DNA from 2 places in the Eubacterium sp. AF34-35BH genome. Region 2 is predicted to be linked to the other one. Evidence: riboswitches for the same ligand, from Rfam matches in the RefSeq annotation. Region 2 holds a riboswitch; the other holds the start of a gene.

Region 1 (8,487 bases), on a different contig from region 2:
ATCTTTCAAAACAATACCTCTACTTTTCTAATCTTCAAACATTAAATCAACAGACATCCCATCTTTTCCTGTCTTTGCATTTGGGAAAATGTCTGTAACCGTATCTAAATAAAGCCATGGTTTTACAAGAGATGGGCTGTAGTGTGTCAGCCACATTTCTTTTGGATTGGCTTCTTTTGCGATGTTTGCAGCTTCCACAAAAGTCATATGTTTGTGTTCTTTCGCTTTTTCTTCTTTATCAGGTTCTCCATACATTCCTTCGCACACAAATAAATCTGCATCTTTTGCAGCTTTAGCAATGTTTGCAACAGGTCTTGTGTCAGTTGCATATGTTACTTTTAAACCTTTTCGTGGGGGTCCCATTACCATATCAGGTGTGAAAACCCGGCCGTCTGCCTCAACTGTTTCACCTTTTTGTAAAAGACTCCATTTTTTTATTGGTATATCCAGTTCTTTTGCTTTTGTGGCATCAAACTTTCCGCTTCTGTCCACTTCAATTGAATATCCGTAACATGTTATGCTATGTTTTACCTTAAAAGCTTTTATTCTGTATTCTTCAAACTGAATTGTCTCCAAATCTTCTGATAATTCAATAAACTTTATATCAAAAGGAAGTTCAGGTGCAATTGTTCTAAGTGCCCTTACAACTCTTTCCAAACCTTTTGGTCCAATCATTGTAAGTGGCTCTTTTCTTTCAGCATTTCCCATAGTAAGCAACAGGCCCGGAAGTCCACTTATGTGATCAGCATGATAGTGTGTTATGCATATTACATCAATTGGTTTAAAGGTCCATCCCTTCTGTTTCACTGCAACCTGTGTACCCTCCCCACAATCAATTAATATGTTACTTCCATTATATCTGCACATTAAAGATGTCAGCCATCTTCTGGGAATTGGCATCATTCCTCCTGTACCTAACAAACATACGTCTAACATTCTCTTCCTCTTTCTTTTCTGCAATTCTACAGTTACTTTTTATTTTTACTACCTACAGGAATTCCAAATAAGTTCTTTATTTTTCCTGTCATTCTCAGAAATTAGAATTTTCACAATAACGCTTTATATTCTTTGTTGCTATCTGAAATCAGAATTTCTATAACAATTCTTTATATTCCCTGTCGTCTACAGGGATTAAAAATTCTCCCGTTATTTTGTCGTAACATTCTTCGCACAAATCAAAAAAATGTTCTCTTCCATCTTTGTTTGAAAAATAGTTCCATTTATATTCTACAGTAAAATTGCCTTCTTTTATAATTTCATTTTCTACGATTAATTTCTTCCCACATTTATTGCAAGTCACTTCCACTAATTTTTCATCTTCGTATCTTCTCATAACTTCCTCCTAAAATAAATATTTTTTATTTTATAGGTTTCACACGTAAAATAATAGTGGAAAGTAATGTATTTTATAGATTTTGTTTCCACATTATAACTGCATTTTCTTTTGGTTTTTCGTAATAATCTTTTCTAATGCCGGCCTCCTTAAAACCATTCTTTTCATATAGTTTTATTGCGGGCACATTAGTTTCTCTTACTTCTAAAGTGAGATTTTTTATTTTTTTATTTTGTGACCAATCAAAGATATAGTCAAGCATATTCTGGGCAATATGCTTTCTTCTGTGTTTAAGAGAGACTGCAACATTTGATATATCAGCCTCTTCTCCAAATACATACATACCAATGTAGCCTACAATTTCATCATTGCACAAAGCTACTACAAAATTGGTATTTTCACTTTCCAGAGAATCTTTAAATGATTTTTCAGACCAGGGAATAGAAAATATGCTTTGTTCAATTTCAAAAACAGCAGGAATATCCTCTATGTTCATTTTTCTAATTGTTATTTTTTCCTGTTCCATATTTTAGTCCTACTCTTTATATTATATTTTATACTTCAGCCTAATTCTTACTTTTTGTATTTTCACTACGAAATTTTGTTCTGCTTAATTTTAATTAAAATTTTTATCTTTTTTCATTATTAATCTCTGTTGTATTTTAATTAATTTTTTGTTTTATTTCTTTTCACACAGATTTATTTTTCTGCCTGCGCTTTTTCTTTGGCTAATTTTTCTTTAAGTTCTCTCTCTGCCTGAGATAATCTTAAATATTCAGGTTTATGGTCTGCCGCTTTTTCAATTTTTCCCTGAGCATAATAGATTTCACCAAGGGCTGCCACACTTGAAGCTTTCTGTCCATTCATAGATGCAGGTGCATAGTAATGCTCTGACTTCATTTGGGCGTCAATAATTTCTTTTCCTTTTTCAACACCATCGCCAAGGAAAATCACAGCTTTACCTGTTTTATCTAATTCTTCAATTAAGTCCTCAAGCATCATAATGCACTGTTCTTTTATTGTTTGCATTTCTGTGCCTTCAAATTGATAAATTCCTGTATAAACCTGTCCTCGTCTCGCATCCATAATTGGACAAACAATATACTGTGACGAAAACATATTGTACGCCAAAGCGTCCATTGTTGGAATATTTATGATTGGAATACCAAGCGCCAAGCCGAAGCCTTTTGCTGTGGCACTACCTATTCTAAGTCCTGTGTAAGAACCGGGACCTCCTGATATTGCTATAGCATCTACTGTTTTCATATCAAGTTCAATTGTTTTACACATTTCATCTATCATTGGTAGCAATGTTTGAGAATGTGTTTTTTTGTGATTAATTGTATATTCTGCATTTAAAACTCCATCTGTTGTTACGGCAACTGTTGCTACCATTGCAGAGCTGTCTATTGCTAATATTCTCATAGTCCCTCCACTGTAATCTTTCTATAGTCTAATCCTTTTTCAAGATTTTTATCTATTTCAATATTTATTGCTTCCTCGGGTATTAATTCATCTATTAATTTTGACCATTCTATGAGGCATACGCCTTCTCCGAAAAAGTATTCCTCGTATCCGATTTCATACATTTCTTCAGGATCACCAATTCTATATACGTCAAAATGATATAAAGGAATTCTCCCCTCCTCGTATACCTGTATAATTGTAAATGTTGGACTGTTGACGTTTTCTTCAATGCCAAGTCCCTTTGCAAATCCCTGAGTAAACACAGTTTTTCCAACTCCTAAATCTCCATTTAGGCAAAAAATCTGACCAGCCTTTGCTTGCTCACCCAGATTTTTTCCTAATTCAAAAGTTTCCTTTTCGGAATTTGTTTCGTATATCATCTATCCTCCAATATATTTAGGTTAACTTTGTTTTCATACTAGGGTACATCCTAGCGTAATGCTTTTTGTGACATATTATTCTTTGAAATTTCTATTGCATTAAAAAGCACAGAAATATGCCATACTGATTAGTATAAACAATATTTCTGTGTTTTTCAAATTTTTCTATGTTTTAATTTGACGATTGTGTTTTGATTTAGCCATATACTTATTTTTTTAAAGTCAATATTTTTATTTTTTTGAACCAATCTCTTTTATAAATGAACTGATTCTTTTGTAGACAACGGCTGTGATTAAACTGTCGATTACAGCTTTTAAAATATTAAACGGTCCTACACAAATAAGGACGAATGTAAATTTGTTAGAAATAGCTCCGTTGATTTTTGCTCCCATTCCAATAATTGCATCTAATGGCATGCCGAAAGCTTTTACATAAAAAGGAATTAAAACCCAATAGTTAATGGCAATTCCAGCAACTGCCATTACAAGTGTACCTACTGCCATTCCAATGAACGCGCCCATTTTTGTTTTCTTATACTTGTATATTAAACTTGCAGGAACAACAAATGCACAACCAATTATGAAGTTTGCCAAATCTCCAACGTAGGCTGTTGATGTTCCTTTTACTAATAATTTTAATAATATTTTTATTGCTTCAATAAACACGCCTGCCAATGGTCCCATTATAAATGAACCAATTAGTACAGGAATTTCACTTAAATCTAATTTATAGAATTCCGGCGCAATTACAGGAATCGAAAAATCAAATAAGTGTAAAACTAAAGCCAATGCTGAAAACATCGCTATTAAAACTATGTTTTTTGTTGTAAATGTTTTTTTCATTTATATTACCTCCAATTTATAACATTAATGTAACAAAGAATGTCCCTTGCGAAATTTTACACACCAAGCGCAGGTTACTTTAGTAACTTTTTTCTTTTCGCTGGGGTGGTAATCCCTAGCGTAACGTTTTTTATTTAATAAGAAATCACACACAACTTTACGTGAGTGATTACCCCCAAGCTTGACAAAGAGCCAAAAAAACAGCAACCAAAATTTCTCCGGTTGCTGTTTTTACTACTGCATGTAACAGTAATTATATTCTATCTTCTCTCATCCAGACTTTACTGTCGGTTATGGATTCTCACCATATCATGCCAATAGGCTCGCTGACTTATGCTTAAGCAATCACAGCCGGTTAGGAATTGCACCTTACCCCGAAGAACTTTATTTAATTTTCATGTTAATGTTAATACTTTGTTATTATGTTGTCAAGTTTGTTAATAACTTATTCTTCACATAATACTAACGTTAATAAAAATTACTTTTTTACTTATTTATTTTTTTACTTTAATGAATGCATTGTAAATTGCACGTAATGCAACTTCAAAATCTTCTTCTGCTACACCGATAATGATGTTAAGTTCTGAAGATCCCTGGTCAATCATTTTAATATTAACTCTTGCCTCTGCTAAAGCTGTGAATAAGATTGCAGCTGTACCTCTGGCACTCTTCATTCCACGACCTACTACTGCAATAAGGGCAAGGTTACTTTCAATAAATAACTGGTCAGGATGTACTCTTGAACGGATTTCGTCAAGAATAGCTGTTTCCTTTCCTGCTAATGCATCTGTCTGAATAACAACACTCATTGTGTCTACACCTGATGGCATATGTTCAAAACTTACATTGCTCTTTTCCAATGCACGAAGTACATTTCTACCAAAGCCTACTTCGCTATTCATTTTGTCCTTTTCAATATTAATTACTGACATACCCTTCTTGCCGGCAATACCTGTAATAATATGTTCACATGGCTCAGCAGTTTCTGAAACAATCATAGTTCCTCTATCCTGTGGGCAGTTTGTGTTTTTGATATTTACAGGGATACCTGCTGCTCTAACAGGGAAGATAGCATCTTCGTGTAAAACAGTAGCTCCCATGTATGCTAATTCTCTAAGTTCTGCGTATGTGATTGTGTTAATTGGACTTGGATTATTTACAATTCTTGGATCGCAAATTAAAAATCCACTAACGTCTGTCCAGTTTTCATAAATCATTGCGTCTACTGCTCTGGCAACAATTGAACCTGTTACGTCTGAACCACCTCTTGAAAATGTCTTGATAGTTCCGTTAGGCATAGAACCGTAAAATCCCGGAATCACTGCATATTCAGATTTTGCAAGCTTTGGAGCTAACTTTTCTGATGTTTTATCCCAATCAAATTCTCCTCTTTCATTGAAGAAAATATATTTTGCAGCATCAATAAAATCAAAACCTAAAAATTTGGCTAATACTTTACTGTTTAAGAATTCACCACGACTGGCTGCATAATCTCTACCTGCCATATGAGAGAATGCGCCCTTTATAATGTCAAAATCTTCGTCCAACGAAAAATCCTGAATGCCTAAGCCTTCAATAATTCCATTATATCTTTCCTTAATAAGATTAAACTGTTCTTCAAATTCTTCACCTTCTGAAGCTAATTCATAACAGTTATAAAGCATATCTGTAACTTTAATATCTTCTACAAAACGTTTACCCGGTGCTGATGCAACAACAAAACGTCTTGTTGGATCTGCTAAAATAATATCTGCAACTTTTCTAAACTGGTTTGCATCAGCTAGCGAACTACCACCAAACTTTACAACCTTTGTTTCTTTCATAACCTGCCTCCTAATTTATCTTTTATTATCCTTCAATTCTAATTCTAGAGATTACATTTCCTAATTTTTCAGCTTTTGCATCAAAATCCTGTTCGCTTAATTTTTCTGTAGCAAAACCGATTTCTCCTGAAATTCCTGCAGCAATGTATTCTACATTTCCAAATACAGCCTCAACTTCTTCTTTTGACTTTGTTGTTCTAACAAAGAACTTCTTCTTTGATTTTGAAAAATCTTCAACTTCAAGCTTTTCTTCTTTCCACATTACAGTTGTAGAAACATTCAAATGTCTAACGCTATCAACTACATCAGATACTACCGCACTTGCTGTAGGGAGTTTGCCTGCACCACTGCCGATAAATACAAGGTCACCTACCATGTTTCCACGTACTAAAATACCGTTAGTTACACCACTAACGTTGTATAATGGATGGTCAGGTGCTAAAAGTCTTGGTGCTACTGAACATACAATACCTGTATCTTCGTTCTTGCACTTTCCTAATAACTTAATTGAACGGCCCATTTTCTTTGCATACTTAAAGTCCTCAGCAGTAATTTTTGATATACCTTCTGTGTAGATTTCTTCAAAATTAACTGTCTTTCCATTTGCTAATGAAGCTAAAATTGCAATCTTTCTAACCGCATCATAGCCTTCAATATCTGCTTCAGGATTACGTTCTGCATAACCTAATTCCTGTGCTTTCTTTAAAGTGCTGTCAAAATCAGCACCTTCTTTATCCATCTTTGTAAGAATATAGTTTGTTGTTCCGTTTAATATTCCTGTAATTTCACAAATCTTATCCGCTGTAATATGCATGTTCATTGGACGGATAATAGGAATTCCGCCACCTACAGCAGCTTCAAATAAGAAGTTTCTATTATTTGACTGAGCAATCTTAATAAGCTCAGCACCATATTTTGCAACTAACTCTTTGTTAGATGTACATACACTCTTCTTTGCTAATAATGCTGACTTTACAAAATCATAAGCTGGTTTTAACCCACCCATTACTTCAATTACTACTTCTACTTCAGGATCGTTTAAAATAATATTGTAATCATGTACTAAAACGCTTTCACATGAATCTCCAGGAAATTCTCTTAAATCTAATACATATTTTACGTCAATTTCTTCACCTGCATTTGCAGTAATAAGCTCTTTATTTTCATTTATAATTTCGAATACACCTGAACCTACTGTTCCGTATCCTAAGATTGCTACCTTTATCATATTTCCTCCTTAATTGTGTTCTAGCCCTTTAGGGTGCAAATTCTTCGTAAATTTTAGCATGGTTAAATATTTTTATCAACTAATTTTAAGCTGTTTACTTTGTTTTCATAACAAATTATTACATATTTATTAATTTTTTTAATAAATCGCATGGATTTTTATGCAATATTGTGGTAGTTCGGTAAAGTGTTAAAGTGGTTTGTGATGTTAACTTTCCTCATTACCTGTATTAATCCATTTCAAATATCCATTAATAAAAGGATCAATGTAGCCATCTAAAACCTTGTTAACGTCAGTAACTTCAACGTTAGTTCTATGGTCTTTTACCATAGTATACGGTTGCATTACATAAGACCTTATTTGGTTGCCCCAACCAATCTCTTTTACTTCACCTCTGATTCCTGAGCGCTTTTCTTCCTCTTCCTGTTTTTTTAGCATGTATAATTTTGCCTTTAACATTTTCATTGCCTTGTCTTTGTTCTGAAGCTGTGACCTTTCATTCTGGCATTGAACAACTATTCCTGTTGGCAAATGAGTGATTCTAACAGCAGATGATGTTTTGTTAATATGCTGTCCACCTGCGCCACTTGATCTATATGTATCAATTCTTATATCGTCATCATTAATTTCCACATCTAAATCTTCCTCAATATCCGGCATTACATCTAAAGATACAAATGAAGTCTGTCTTTTGCCTGCTGCGTTAAACGGTGATATTCTAACAAGCCTGTGAACACCTTTTTCAGATTTCAAATAACCATAGGCATTTTCTCCATTAACCTGAAAAGTTATTGACTTTATTCCTGCTTCGTCACCATCTAAAAAATCTAAAACTTCAGTCTTATAACCTTTTGACTCTGCCCATCTTGTAAACATTCTATAAAGCATACTTGCCCAATCGCAGGATTCTGTTCCACCGGCTCCTGCATTTAATTTAAGAATTGCGTTACATTTGTCATATTCTCCTGATAAAAGAGTGTCTATTTTTGTTTTTTCAAAATTTTCTATAAATTCATTTAACTGTTCTTTTACATCTTCAACGATAGACGCACCTTCCTCTTCATTGCCCATATCTATCAAAATTCCAATATCTTCATAATCGCTTTGGATTTTTGAAATTGTGTCTATTTGAGATTTAAGATTTTTCAATTCCTTCATCAGCTTCTGCGATTTTTCAACATCATCCCAAAACTCCTGTTGTTCCATTGCTTCTTCAATTTCGCGTATTCTGTTTTCTTTTGTTTCAATATCAAAAGAAGCTGCAAGTTCTTTTACTTTATCTTTGTACTGATTCCACTCATATTTGTATTGTTCAAATTCAACCACAATATTCCCTCACTTGTTGTTTTATAATTTCAAGAAAAGGCGGGTAATCCCCGCCTTCTCGCAATTTTTATTATATGAACTTATGCT
Region 2 (8,487 bases):
TTCTGAATGAACTCTGCAAAGAACGTCTTTACCATCTCCAATATCACCTTTTACTAACGCAATATGGTGTTCACCGTTTAATTTATTTACATATCCATATGCTGTAAACTCACCATATTTTGTTGGCATTTTTGTAACTGTCACTCTATCCACTAATTTTTCGTGTACTTTTCTGTAGTGCTGTAAATCTTTAATGCTAATCATTTTGATATTCATATCCTTAGCCAACTGAACTAATTCTTTAGTTCTCATCATTGTGCCGTCTTCACGCATAATTTCACAGCAAAGTCCACATTCCTTTAGACCTGCCAATCTGCACAAATCCACTGTGGCTTCTGTGTGGCCGTTTCTTTCTAACACGCCATTATCTTTTGCCAAAAGTGGAAACATATGTCCCGGTCTTCTGAAATCTTCCGGTTTTGCATTTTCGTCAACACACTTCATAGCTGTAATTGAACGTTCTGCTGCTGAAATTCCTGTTGTTGTATCTACCCCATCAATTGAAACTGTAAAAGCTGTTTCATGATTATCTGTATTATTTGTAACCATTTGAGGAATTCTAAGTTTTTCCACATACTCCTTTGACATTGGCATACAAATAAGTCCCTTTCCATAAGTTGCCATAAAATTAATATTTTTAGTTGTGGCAAACTCTGCTGCACATATAAAATCTCCTTCATTTTCTCTGTCAGGATCATCTGTTACTAAAATAATTTTTCCATTTTTTAATTCTTCTAAAGCTTCTTCTACTGTATTAAACTGATACATTTTCTACCTCTCTTTCTATCAAAAACCATGCTTACTTAAAAACTCCATAGTTATTCCTGAATGGCTTTTTGTTTGCTTATTGTCTGATGACTCATTATTTTTTAATGATTGATTATGACACTCAACCACACCTCCGCCAAAGCTAATCAACCGTTCCACATATTTTCCAATAATGTCATTTTCCAAATTAACAACATCACCAACTTTTTTATCTTTTAAAATCGTTACCTGAACTGTATGTGGAATTGCTGAGATTGCGAAATTCTCATTACTCACTTTTGCAACAGTAAGGCTGATTCCGTCTATTGTTATGGAACCTTTTTCTACGATATATTTAAGTATTGTAGGGGCTGTCTTAATGGTGTACCAAATTGCATTATCGTCTTTTTCTATTTTTGCGATTGTGCCTACACCATCCACATGACCTGAAACTATGTGACCACCAAATCGTCCATTAGCAGCCATTGCTCTTTCTAAATTTACCCTACTGCCGGTTTTCAGATTATTTAAAGATGAACGTCTCAAAGTTTCATGCATTACATCAGCTTTGAAAAACTGACTTTCTATTTCAGTTACTGTTAAGCAAATTCCATTTACTGCAATGCTGTCACCAATTTTTGTTTCTTCTAAAACTTTTGTAGCACTAATAGTTAATATTGCTGAGTTGGCAGATTTTCTTATGGTTTTAACAGTCCCCATTTCCTCTATAATTCCTGTAAACATTAGCCTCACTCCTTTATGTAACTTTCAATTAAAATATCTTCACCAAGAATGCTGACCTTACTTTTTTCAAGTTTTAAGCTTTCGGCTGGCAACTTAAATCCCTGTCCTTCAACCGGTGTCTTGGCATCTTTCCCGCCAAAAATTTTAGGTGCAATGTAAATTTCTGTTTTATTAACAAGTCCCTTGGATACCATTGACCAGTTAAGAGTTCCACCACCTTCAACAATGACACTGTCAATATTCATCTCCCCTATTTTTTTCATCAGGCTTTCCAAACTTACTTTGCCATTTTCATCAGGTAGCTGAAGAATTTTGCATCCTAGCTCTTCATAAATTTTCACCTTTTCTTCTTCAACATTTCCCGTTGCAATTATTGTTTGAATATCTTTTGCTGACTGTACAATATTCGATTCAATAGGTGTTCTTAAATTAGTATCACATATAATTCTTGTTGGATTTACACCTTCAGGGATTCTGCAGGTAAGCATTGGATTATCTTCCAACACTGTTTTAACCCCTACCATAATTCCACTGTATCTATGTCTATTATTATGTACATGCTCTCTGGCTTTTTCCCCTGTAATCCACTTAGACTCTCCTGTGTAAGTAGCAATTTTCCCATCAATAGTCATTGCATATTTTAAAATTACATACGGTGTTTTTGTTTGAATATAGTGGAAAAAAACTTTATTTAAACTGTCACATTCTTCTTTTAAAATATGGGGTTCAACTTCTATTCCATTATCCTGTAAAATCTTAATTCCTTTGCCTGCTACTAATGGATTAGGATCATCTGAACCTACACAAACTTTCTTTATACCAGCCTGAATAATTGCATCAACACATGGTGGCTGTTTTCCTTTGTGACAACAAGGCTCCAATGTAACATACATGGTAGCTCCGGTCACATCATCAGTGGCGTTTGCAAGAGCATCTCTTTCCGCATGCAAGTCACCATACTTGTGGTGGTAGCCTTTGCCAATAACTTTTCCATTTTTCACAATAACGGCACCTACCATTGGATTCGGCGATGTATAACCCATTCCTTTTTTTGCTAAATCCAGTGCCATTCTCATATAATATTCAGAATTCATTTTTCACCTCCTGATTTTTTATAATCGAAAAGCCCTGAGCATATGCTCAGGGCTTTCGAATAATCTAAGTTACTTAATTAATTCTTGTTAATACTGATTAACATTTAAGTAAATTATTGAAGTAATTATTAACATTATTTCATTTTAAATTTGCTATATGATAATTACTAATTTTGAACATATCTGCCAAACATATTATTATTCAAAAAAAACTCTGGAAATATCTTTCCAGAGCATATAACTATCAATATAAATTTTAAATTTATTCCATATCTTCTTTCATCCAGACTTTACTGTCGGCTTCGGAGTTTCACCGAATCATGCCTTCCGGCTCGTGGGCTTTACCACCGGTAGGGAATCGCACCCTGCCCTGAAGATTTATTCAATTTTCATTTAAGACTATACTCTACATATATCTAAATGTCAACTTTATTTTTTAATACAATTCCTTGTTTAATATTTTTATATTCCTTAATTTGCTAATTACTACCTTATTCAAAAATTTTTCACATATAATGTCTATGCACGCACATACAATAAAAATCAAAATAACACTTGTGATTGCACTCACTATTAACATTGCTCCACCTTCCAAATACTTTTCCGGACACTTGATAATATCATTCCATAAAAAGTATCTCATCGTGTCACTGTTAGCATGTATCAATAAAATACCGAATGTTGTTTTTGACAATGTATTAATTATTTTGCTATTTTTAATATTTATGTTCTTAAATAAGATAAATAACATAATTGCCATTGTAATAGCCATAAATTTATTAGCTCCAATGACAAAATGATATATATCAATTTTCATTGTGTAATTAAACACATAGATGCTAATACATATTACTACAGCAGAAATAATTGTGCCTACTAATCCCACTCTAAAATTATCCCATTTTTTATTACCATATTTTCTTATAAAAGCCCCAATTAAATATACTGTAATGTACCATCCCAATCCTTCAAAATTGTCTCTAACAAATAAATATCCCTCACTGTCTATCTGAAAAAAGAACGTGCTAAAAATAGAATATAATGCTATTAAAATAGATAGTAATATAATCATTTCCTTTTTATTCATAGCATTTATAAGCTTATTAATAAAAGGAATCAACAAAAATAATGCCAAATATAAAGCTACAAAACTATCATATCCTGTTCCATAGTTTTTTATAAAAGGAACAAATCCATACAACAGATTATATTTTCCTAAAGGATAATATCCTGCAATCAGAAAAGCCCCATTAATTACCAGAAAGTAAAAAGCATATTTCACAACCAAATTACACCACTTTAATAATGTGACTGATTGTTTACACATAAAAAAACCTGTTATGATTATAAAGCCATCAATAGCAATCTTTCCACCACATCCGAATATTTCTATCCCTATCATTTTTGCTGACATTTTAGCTGGTGTAAAGAACGCTTTTATACCGGAATTTACCACATAATGATGTGCTATTACCATTATAATCAAAACAATTCTCAACAACTCTATATTTGATTTTCTCATTTTTTTTATTTCCATTTTTCACTCTTCCCTCCTAAATTTTGACAATTATCTTTAATTATAACACACAATAGTCTATGTTCAATAAATTCTTAGAAACACCAGCTAATAACACCAAATTTCAAATTTCTACAAGAAAGGATGTCGCTTACGACATTCTACGCACCGAGTGCGTGTTGCTTTAGCAACATTTTTCCTTTCGCGCGAGTGGGCATCCATAGTGGAACGTTTTTTATATAATAAGAAATTTTGAAGGAATTTCTTATTATATAACAAAGCTCTGGAAATACATTTCCAGAGCTTCTAATTATCAATATAAATTTAAAATTTATATTATTAGTTATTAATACACTCTCTTTATAAGCTATCTTTATAATTTCACAACATTGCTCCATTTTGTGTACAATGTCTTGCCACCTTTTTTTCTATACGCTCTATATTGGAATATGCTTTTTACGTCTTTAGGTGCAATTTTATTTTTGCTTACAAACTTGCCCATTTTTCTGTCAAGTTTACCATAACTTGGAATGTAACTTTTTTTAGTTTTCTCCACAAAAGTCTTTTTGATTTTTTTATTCTTTTTACTACTAATAGTTATTTTTACCTGATAACCTTTAGCTGTGTCAACATCATTCCAAGTAAATGGATATAACATATAAGGCTTTATCTTTTTAAAAGATTTAGTGTAGCTTATTTTTGTAACAGTATTCAATGCTCTTTCAGCCATTTTCACTGAATTGGGCAAATAAATTTTCTTTACTTTGGCTGTGTAGAAAGCATTTTTTCCAATGTTTTTTACTTTAGGACCTTTAACTGTCTTAAGTTTGCCACAGTTTGCAAAAGCCTCTTTTCCAACATCTTTAACATTTTTTAAATTGATTTTTGTTAGATAATTACATTCTGAAAATGCATAGTCTTTTATTTTGTTTACATTATTTAAGTCGATATTCTTTATGTAACTTCCTGCAAATGCATGTTCTGCTATCACTTTAACTTTCTTAGGAACCGTTATATCTACAACTCCGCAACCGGCAAATGCATAAGTACCTATTGAAGTAATGTTGTCTTCCATTTTGATAGTTTTCAACTGTGCATTATTAAATGCATGTTCCGCTATTTTCTCAACTGTTTCAGGGATGGTATAGCTACCACCAATATTCTTTTGTCTTGGATAATAAAGTATAGTCTTTTTGTCTTTTGAAAATAAAATTCCATCTTCTGACATATACTTAGGATTGTCTTTATCAACATTTACACTTTCAATGCTATTCATTGTCCAATGCCAAATTTCATCTATACTTCCGGTATAATTTTTGTCTATTGTTATTACTCTGTAATCTGAGCCATGCTAAATTTTATCTATGCTCACTTCACCGCCTGTATTCTCGCTGGCACCTACAATATTTACCTGAAAACACATAGTAAACGCTAATAATATTAGTAAGAATTTTTTCATAACTTTCTCCTCCTTTAATCTGCATCATGCCATGAATCATAAACCATATAATCACTCCACTTTGTATACACTTTTTTATTCTTTATGTATTTATAGGCCCTTACCTTTGTTTTTATAAAATAGTGCTTATACTCCGAAAAAAAATCTATTTTTAAATTTTTGTCATATCTAAAGTCGTAATTTAATTCTCTAAATTTATTTAAAACTTTTTTTCTTATTTTCTTGTCATAGACATTTTTTGATGTTTTTGCCCTTACAATTTTCTTGTCTTTTGGTTTAAATCCACTATATATTACGCTCTTAACATCATAGCCTTTTGCTTTTGAAATCTTATACCATCTATTACAGCTATATACATATGGCTTTATTTCTTTAAATTTTTTATTAGTTTTTATTAAAATATTGCTGTCTACAGCACGTATATCCAGCTTTGCCTTCTGATTTAACTTTATTTGCTTTATTGCGGTATTATTTATACCCTGTTCTTCAATTCTGCTAATATTATTTGACACAATCTCTTTTAGATTTTTGCATTGTGAAATTCCATTAGAATTTATTTTTTTTGCTTTATTTAAATCAATCTTTTTCAATGATGTACAATTATAAAAAGCCTTATTTTCTATAACTTCGGCACTTGTAATTAACTTGTATGACTGTGATTTACTTCTTGGAAAATAATATAAAATCTTTCCATCTTTTGAATAAAGCACCCCGTCTATAGCCTTATATTTTGAATTTCCTTCTGCCACTACAAACTCTTTTTTACAATCTACATATTGGTATTTTGTGTTGTACACTGCATCACCACGATAATTTTCATCAATATAAATCTTATCGTATGATGTTCCATGTCCTTTTACATCTTCAATATTAGTAATATTATCATTTGCACTAACACTAATCCCAAATAATATTGTTGTTACCAATATACTAAATATCATTGTTACTTTACATAGTTTTTGTTTCATAAAAAAACCTCCTTTGAGAAAAAAGAAAAGATTACTTGCTAAATATGTAAGTAATCTTTTCTTCGCTTAAATTGTTCTACATTGTTTTAATTACTTCATACTCTATTTACATTATACATTTTTTTTAATTAATTCAAATAACGGTGCAAGAGTTTTCACATTATTTTATCTATATACTTTTAAACGTAGGATTTTTACTATTTATTGCATTAGCAAATTAAAAGTTTAGCAAATAAAAAGGTAAAAAAAAAGACTGTGCCTTAACATTTTCAAGCTGTTAAAGTACAGTCCCTTCGATTACTACTATGTTTTATTATAATTCTTCACCATTGGAAGCTATTACCTTTTTGTACCAGTCAAATGACTTCTTTTTGCTTCGTTTTAGTGTGCCATTACCTTCATTATCTTTGTCAACATAGATAAATCCGTAACGTTTTTTCATTTCTCCTGTTGTAAATGAAACACAGTCAATACAGCCCCATGGTGTGTACCCCATAAGTTCTACCCCATCGTCAATTACAGCTTTTTTCATTTCTTCAATGTGAGCTTTTAAGTAAGCTATTCTGTAATCATCATCGATTGTTCCGTCTTCATTTACAGTATCAATTGCGCCAAATCCATTTTCCACAATAAATAGTGGCACCTGATATCTTTCATATAACAAATTAAGTGCATATCTAAGTCCAATTGGATCAATCTGCCAGCCCCAATCACTTGTTTTTACATAAGGATTTGGAACGCTTCCAGGGAAGCCATCTACACCATTTCCATCTGCAACATGGTCGGCTTTTACAGCATTTGTCATATAGTAACTTAATCCTACAAAGTCAACAGTGCCTTCTTTTAATATCTCCCTGTCTCCTTCTTCCATTTGAACGTGAATGTTTTTCTTTTTCCACTCAGGCCATACATAAGATGGGTATTCGCCTCTTACATGAACATCACCAAATAAATAGCGGTCATGCATTGCTTCAACTGAATACATCATATCTTCCGGTTTACATGAATATGGATATAATGGAACACACGCCATCATACAGCCAATCTTAAAATCAGGATTAATTTTATGTCCTTCTTTTACTACCATGGCACTTGCCACTAATTCGTGATGTACCACCTGATACATACATTCTTCAGGATGCTTTTCATTATTGAAAATCACACCTGAGCAAGTATATCCGAAAAGTGGATACTCATAGTTCTTCTGGTTATTAATTTCGTTAAAAGTCATCCAATATTTTACTTTGTTTTTATATCTTTCCATAACGGTTAGTGAGTACTTTACAAAAAAATCGATAACTTTTCGATTTTTCCAGCCCCCGTACTCTTTCACAAGATGATATGGCATTTCGAAATGAGATAGTGTTACCACCGGCTCAATTCCGTATTTTAGTAGTTCATCAAAAAGATTGTCATAGAATTTTAATCCCTCTTCATTTGCCTGTTCATCATCCCCATTTGGGAAAATTCTTGTCCAGGCAATTGAAGTACGAAAACACTTGAATCCCATTTCAGCAAATAACTTTATGTCTTCCTTATAGTGCCCGTAAAAATCTACTGCTTCATGATTTGGATAATAATATCCATCTTGTACTCCGTCTGTGATTTTCCTATCTACACCATGAGCTCCGGCTGTTAAAACATCGGCTATACTTACACCTTTGCCTCCTTTATTCCATCCACCTTCCACCTGGTGCGCGGCAACAGCTCCACCCCATAAAAAATCTTTTGGTAACACGCCCATATCTAACTCCTCTCAATTATACTGTTAAAAATGCAATATCCTTAACAGCTTCCTTTCTTCCTGATAAAACCTGAACATCCTTTGATGTATCAGTTGTTATAAACATAACTGTTGCATCGTAGCCTTCTTTCTTAAGAAGTTCCACGTCAAATTCCACAAGTAAGTCACCTTTCTTGACTTTATCTCCCTGTGAAACATAAGTTTTAAAACCTTTT

The links. Region 2 has a riboswitch for FMN ahead of ribD (bifunctional diaminohydroxyphosphoribosylaminopyrimidine deaminase/5-amino-6-(5-phosphoribosylamino)uracil reductase RibD). Riboswitches for the same ligand answer to the same signal wherever they lie in the genome.
Region 1: linked by a shared signal. The riboswitch ahead of DWZ69_RS11105 (ECF transporter S component) and the one ahead of ribD (bifunctional diaminohydroxyphosphoribosylaminopyrimidine deaminase/5-amino-6-(5-phosphoribosylamino)uracil reductase RibD) in region 2 are both predicted to bind FMN.

The regions. Positions count from the first base shown of each region.
Region 1 is NZ_QUDZ01000012.1:2,285-10,771, forward strand. Features, by position in the region: gene tsaD (tRNA (adenosine(37)-N6)-threonylcarbamoyltransferase complex transferase subunit TsaD) at 1-9, opposite strand, end outside; gene DWZ69_RS11080 (ribonuclease Z) at 28-936, opposite strand; gene DWZ69_RS11085 (hypothetical protein) at 1,094-1,333, opposite strand; gene rimI (ribosomal protein S18-alanine N-acetyltransferase) at 1,407-1,859, opposite strand; gene tsaB (tRNA (adenosine(37)-N6)-threonylcarbamoyltransferase complex dimerization subunit type 1 TsaB) at 2,033-2,758, opposite strand; gene tsaE (tRNA (adenosine(37)-N6)-threonylcarbamoyltransferase complex ATPase subunit type 1 TsaE) at 2,755-3,180, opposite strand; gene DWZ69_RS11105 (ECF transporter S component) at 3,412-4,023, opposite strand; FMN riboswitch at 4,282-4,409, opposite strand; gene DWZ69_RS11110 (aspartate kinase) at 4,518-5,846, opposite strand; gene DWZ69_RS11115 (homoserine dehydrogenase) at 5,872-7,074, opposite strand; gene prfB (peptide chain release factor 2) at 7,282-8,400, opposite strand; gene secA (preprotein translocase subunit SecA) at 8,481-8,487, opposite strand, start outside.
Region 2 is NZ_QUDZ01000006.1:36,539-45,025, reverse strand. Features, by position in the region: gene DWZ69_RS08045 (bifunctional 3,4-dihydroxy-2-butanone-4-phosphate synthase/GTP cyclohydrolase II) at 1-768, opposite strand, end outside; gene ribE (riboflavin synthase) at 787-1,491, opposite strand; partial or broken gene ribD (bifunctional diaminohydroxyphosphoribosylaminopyrimidine deaminase/5-amino-6-(5-phosphoribosylamino)uracil reductase RibD) at 1,454-2,585, opposite strand; FMN riboswitch at 2,853-2,967, opposite strand; gene DWZ69_RS08030 (acyltransferase) at 3,022-4,122, opposite strand; gene DWZ69_RS08020 (leucine-rich repeat domain-containing protein) at 4,475-5,377, opposite strand; gene DWZ69_RS08015 (leucine-rich repeat protein) at 5,575-6,528, opposite strand; gene DWZ69_RS08010 (6-phospho-beta-glucosidase) at 6,842-8,272, opposite strand; gene DWZ69_RS08005 (beta-glucoside-specific PTS transporter subunit IIABC) at 8,289-8,487, opposite strand, start outside.